DNA from 2 places in the Bacillus sp. UNC322MFChir4.1 genome. Region 1 is predicted to be linked to the other one. Evidence: predicted binding sites of a transcription regulator. Region 1 holds the regulator's gene; the other holds the start of a gene.
What was found. The regulator Rex, encoded in region 1, represses fermentation and respiration genes when NADH is low (regulators of the CRP and FNR family bind a similar motif). The targets are predictions, from matches to a motif close to TTGTGAAATATTTCACAA.

Region 1 (3,191 bases):
AGAACGTCGTCACCAGAAAATAAAAAATTCCCAAGTACTGTGCGAATTTCTTTTTCTGGTTGTAGCGGGTAATCATCCCAAAGTTCATCCAATACACGTTTTGATGATGTTAAGTTTGCTTGTTCTTGGTCATAATATCCGATAGAAACGTTAGAACCAAACGAAATAGTACCGTTTAAAGGACGAAGTTTATCCACAAGAGATTTTAATAAGGTGGATTTTCCAATTCCATTTGGACCGACGAGCGCAACACTATCACCTCGCGTTAATCGGAAACGAATGTTTTGAATAATGGGCTCATTCTCATAGCCAATTGTCACATCGCTTACTTGTAATACATCATTACCACTTTGTTTATCGATATCAAAGTGGAAAGAAGCGGATTTTGTATCGCCGATTGGTTTGTCCAGAAGTTCCATACGATCTAATTGTTTTCGGCGACTTTGCGCCCGTTTTGTTGTGGAAGCACGAGTGATATTTTTTTGGACAAATTCTTGTAATTTTGTTACTTCTTCTTGTTGCTTCTCATAACGTTTCATCTCTTGTTCATATAGGGACGCTTTAAGATCTAAGTATCTACTGTAGTTTCCTGTGTACTTTCGACTTTGTTTATTGGAAATCTCATAGACCTGCGTGACAAGTCTGTCTAGAAAGTACCGATCGTGTGAAACGATTAAAATAGCACCAGGATAACCTTGTAAATATTGCTCAAGCCACGTTAATGTCTCGATGTCTAAATGGTTGGTTGGCTCATCGAGAATAAGCAAATCTGGTTTCGTCAATAATAGCTTACCAAGGGCTAAGCGAGTTTTTTGTCCACCGCTTAGTGTTGAGATTGTTGTTTTGTGTGTTTCAGGAGGAAAACCAAGCCCGCTTAAAACAGAGCGAATATCAGCTTCGTATTGATAGCCACCTTCATTTTTATAATTTAATTGTAGGCGATCATATTCTGCTAACAATTTTTCATAAATGGTTCCATTTGTGAAATTTTCTTCTTTTCCCATTTCTTGCTCTAGTCTGCGGAGTTCTTTCTCCATACGTTGTAAGTGAAGAAATACCGTTAGCATTTCATCCCAAATCGTTAACGATGTTTCAAGACCGGTATGCTGTGCTAAGTAACCGATAGATACATCTTTCGGCTTTATAATTTCGCCGCCGTCATGGGATAATTCTCCGGCAATAATTTTTAATAATGTAGACTTTCCAGCGCCATTACGCCCGACAAGTGCAATGCGATCACGCGTCTGTACTTCTAACTTAATGTTTGAAAGAATCACTTCAGCCGCGAATAGCTTGGAAAGATTATTCACTTGTAGTAAAATCAATGTTTTCACCTCAAATATTTTCTTAACTTTGCCATGATTATATTTCTCAATCATACTAAAAATAGTGTATAGTTGAACATAAATAGAGAAATTCTCTCTCTATTATACAAGGAAAACTATCAATGCTAAACTTCCGTACATGTTTCAATCACTTGAACAGATAGGAAGAGAGGAGGGGGTTGCATGGAGCAGCCTAAAATTCCGCAGGCAACTGCCAAAAGATTGCCTCTATACTATCGATTTATCCAAAACCTATCGTTATCTGGTAAGCAACGCGTATCATCAGCAGAATTAAGCGAAGCAGTGAAGGTGGATTCAGCGACAATTCGAAGAGACTTTTCATATTTTGGAGCATTAGGGAAAAAGGGATATGGCTATAATGTAAATTATTTATTGTCGTTTTTCCGCGAAACACTTGATCAAGACGATGTAACACGCGTAGCGTTAATAGGGGTAGGTAATTTAGGTACAGCTTTCTTACATTACAATTTTACGAAAAATAATAATACAAAAATTGAGATGGCGTTTGACGTTGATGAAGAGAAAGTTGGAAAAGAAATCGGCGGGATTCCAGTATATCATCTGGATGAATTAGAAGAGAGACTATCCGGTGATATAAAAGTGGCAATATTAACAGTGCCTGCTTCTGTTGCGCAAGCTGTAGCAGATCGCTTATCGCATACGAGCATACAAGGTGTTTTAAACTTTACACCTGCTAGGTTAAATTTATCAGAACATATTCGAATTCATCATATTGATTTAGCAGTAGAATTACAAACGCTCGTGTACTTTTTAAAAAATTATCCACAATAAAAACGCAGGAAATTCCTGCGTTTTTATTATTTCTTCTTACTATCTTTTTTCGCTTTAGAAAAAAGAATGCGAAGTGCAAAATTAAAATCAATTGTTGCCATTATAGCAAGTAGTATTGTGTAAAAGTTCCAAATTGTATCTTTTACACTTGTAATTGCTAAGTATGTAAAAATACACCCTAGAAGAAAATACAAAGTTGCCATAACAAATGGTGAATTTCGCATGTTTAAAATCCTCCGATGAATCCTTGCAGTTTTTCAGCTTTTTCTAGATAGGGACGAAGTACGAATGTAATTAACATAACATTTGTATTCATCATAACATGAGCCATAATTGGTACAATAATTCGTTTTGTTTGTACGTATAAAAATGAAAAAACAAGCCCCATGGAAATATACACTAATAAATGTGTAGGGTCAAAATGAATGATAGCAAATATAAGCGAACTTATGATTGCTGCGATAAAGAAGTTATATCGTTTATATAGTGTGCCAAATAGAATTTTTCTAAATACAATCTCCTCAAGAATAGGGGCAAATATAGATGAAACAATCATAAATAATGGCACAGCTCTTATAATGCCGATAATGTTTTGTGTATTTTCAGATTCCGCTTTAATTTTAAAAACTTGTGTTTCAATTGTGCCAGCAATGACCTGGGCAAATAAGGCAAGGAAAACTCCTAAAATAATCCACCCTATCGTAGCGGGGAGATTTGTTTTTCCGCGATTCCATTTTTCAGATTCTGTATCATTACGTAGTAACACAAGGATGATAATAAGAGCGATAAAGAAGCTTATCAGCCCCCAATGTGCAGTAGCTAGTTGGATTTTTTCATCAAGGGTCCGGTGCCCATTATTGTATACTCCGCTTTTTAGAAGAATCAATCCTCCAACTATACCTGATAATTGCATCAAAATATATGTAACAATAACCCACCAATATTGTCTCTTCAATTCCATAACTCCTTTTTGGATTTTTTGTAAAGAAAAAGGAAAATGCTCTATCCATAGAGAAAACAACTTATGGCATCTTTCTTATTGTAACATAGGTG
Region 2 (3,191 bases), on a different contig from region 1:
ACAAGCAGGTAGTTCGTTAACACTATATACAAATACTTTTGTTGATCGTACAATTTTCGGATGGGAAATTCCAACATCTTGGTTCCAATCCGTTAACCCAGCATTTATCGTAATATTAGCACCATTTGTGTCAATGTTATGGATGAAATTATCTAAAACAAAAAATGGCGACTTAAAAGTTCCAACAAAAATGGCACTTGGTATGATTTTACTAGGAATTGGTTATCTTGTTTTAACATTAGCTGTTCTGAAAACTGGAAGCGATGAAGCACATATTGCTACGAAAGCGAATTTATTATTCATCGTCTTCACATATTTATTCCATACAATTGGTGAGTTATTCTTATCACCAATCGGTCTATCAATGGTAAGTGCAATTGCTCCTGTAAAATTAGCATCTCTATTAATGGGAGTATGGTTAGCAGGTTCTGGTATGGCAAACTACCTAGCTGGGGCACTAGCTTCCTTCACACAATCTTTAGGTTACTTAGAAGTATTTGCAAGCATCGGTATTATCGTTATTGTATTAGGCGTAGTACTTCTTATGTTCTCTAAAAAAATTGCACATATGATGGAATAAAGAAAAAAAGCGGAGAAATTTCTCCGCTTTTTTTAATGCTCCTCTAATGCAGTGATATCTACTTGAACTGTTTCATCTGGTGTTTTTATATCGTGTACATTAGCAATCCTACTTGTCTCATCACAGCTTTCGATCCAAACAGGCACACCTTGATATGTAACGTCAATTCTACTTGATGATGATAAAATTTGTTTTACTCGTTTTATATCCATCATTGTTCCCTCCTTATTGTTTATTACATTCTTTTTTATATTGCCGTGTCTGGATGAATTTTATCCCATGTAACCTCTTCTCTTTATTTCTCCACAATTTGAAGATAAAAAAATAGGTATGTATACATACACACCCATTTTTTTCACAATATTTTAATTTTAAGAAAATAACGTTTTTAAAATCCCGTTTACTTTCTCATTGTTTACTTCATAATATACTTCTAAGCCACGTCTTTCAAAACGTACAACTTTATTTTGTTTTAATTTTGTTAAATGTTGCGATACTGTAGATTGCGGAATTTCTAATACTTCCTGCAATTGTGTTACATTACAAATTCCACGCTGCATCAGCTCCATTACAAGACGAAGACGAAGCGGATGAGCTAGTGCTCGTAACATTTGTACATCATCTTCTGAAATACGACAATCGAATTGATTTTGACACATATTTTCCCCTCATTTTTTTTATATTTATACATATTTATTTTTTATATTTCTATTTCGTTATCCCATTCTATATTCAATTACTTCCTATAATAAAAACCACATTCCTCCTTTATTATAGAGAGAAAACTCTCTTTGGATATTTGAACATTATACTATACTGCTTAGAAAAAAAGCAAAGTATCTGCTAGGGAATTCCTTCCTTTCGAAAATAAATTTCTCAACATTTTTGTTATATTTTTTTTGTATCCATAATAATGTTTATGATTAATTATTCAAATCCCAAAAATTTATAGTAGCGAGCTAAAAATGATACAAGGATTTATAAAGTGAAACTTTAATCAGTGGGGGTTTTCTTCATCCCCCACTGATTATTAGTTGAACCAATCGGGCTTTTACGGGCAGTTTATCTCCCACCTAACTTCTTTGCTTTTGCTGAATTTTGAGGCGGGAGTATTACTGCCCGTTAATGCGGGATAAACAACATCATACTCTTTACTATATATCCCCCCTTTATTTCTGCGGAACTTTTACAATTACGGATTCTACGAAACAATAATACTATTTTCACATTGACAATAGTGTTTAACGAGGATATACTAAACATGTAATTTATTTGTGAAACATTTCACATTAAATGTGAATAAATTCACATATTATATATAGGAGATGTCGCAATTATGAATACATGGACACAAGTTTATGACCCCTTACACAATATTTGGCTATCAGCACTTGTAGCCGCAATTCCAATTTTATTTTTTGTACTATGCTTAACAGTCTTTAAGATGAAAGGATACATATCTGGATTTTATAGTGTGATTTTAGCTATCATTCTTTCTATATTTGTCTATAAAATGCCAGCAACTATGGCGGTATCCTCCGCTGCATTTGGTGTAGTAGCTGGATTTTACCCAATTTGTACAATTGTTATCGCAGCAATTTTCCTTTACAAACTAACTGTAAAAACTGAACAATTTAACGTCATTCGTGATAGTATTTCTAGCATTACAAGCGATCCTCGTCTTCAAGTATTATTGATTGCTTATTCTTTCGGAGCTTTCTTAGAAGGTGCAGCAGGTTTTGGTGTACCAGTTGCTATTACAGCAGCACTGCTTGTAGGTATGGGATTTGATCCATTAAAAGCAGCAGGTATCTGCTTAGTTGCTAACATTGCCGGCGGTGCGATGGGTGCAATGGGTATTCCAGTTACAGTACCCGCTCAATTAACACAACTTGACGCATTAACTGTTGGCCGTCATGCAGTTGGAATTTTACCATTTATTAGTTTCATCTTACCATTCTTACTTGTTGCAATCGTTGATGGTTTCAAAGGAATTAAAGAAACTTGGCAAGGTATTCTTGTAAGCGGCGGTTCTTTCGCTCTTACTCAGTTCGTTGTAACATATTTCCTTGGTGCAGAACTTACTGATATTTTCGCAGCTGTAGTTAGCATGATTGCATTAGCATTATTCTTACGTGTGTGGCAACCAAAATCTTCAGCACAAGATAAACCAAATAAACAAGAAAAACATAGTTATACTATGAAACAAATTTTATACGCTTGGTCACCATTTGTATTCTTAACTGCATTTGTAACAATTTTTAACTTAAAAGCAATCAAAGCTTTATTCGCTCCAAATGGTGCATTAAGTAACTTAGTATGGAATCTTCAAGTACCTGGCCTGCACAATCACGTAATGAAAACAGCGCCAATCGTTAAAGCAAATACACCATTTCCAGCAGTCTTTAAATTAGATGTATTCTCATCAACAACTACTGCAATTGTACTTGCAATTATCGTATCTTTACTTGTATTCCGTGTAAACGGTAAGTTAATAAAAGAATTAGCTATTGAAACATTAAAAGAGTTAAAAACACCAATTTATACAATCTGTAGTGTAATTGCATTAGCATATGTAACAAACTATTCTGGTATGTCTTCAACTCTTGGA

Region 2: the regulator Rex is predicted to act here: its motif matches at 1,853-1,870, upstream of BR72_RS12180 (lactate permease LctP family transporter).

What each region holds. Positions count from the first base shown of each region.
Region 1 covers NZ_JQKQ01000052.1:4,241-7,431, forward strand. The annotation lists gene BR72_RS16370 (ABC-F family ATP-binding cassette domain-containing protein) at 1-1,325, opposite strand, end outside; gene BR72_RS16375 (redox-sensing transcriptional repressor Rex) at 1,509-2,138, shown strand; gene BR72_RS16380 (YdiK family protein) at 2,165-2,362, opposite strand; gene BR72_RS16385 (CPBP family intramembrane glutamic endopeptidase) at 2,365-3,093, opposite strand.
Region 2 covers NZ_JQKQ01000029.1:7,793-10,983, reverse strand. The annotation lists gene BR72_RS12195 (peptide MFS transporter) at 1-580, shown strand, start outside; gene BR72_RS12190 (acid-soluble spore protein H) at 613-792, opposite strand; gene BR72_RS12185 (ArsR/SmtB family transcription factor) at 952-1,239, opposite strand; gene BR72_RS12180 (lactate permease LctP family transporter) at 1,917-3,191, shown strand, end outside.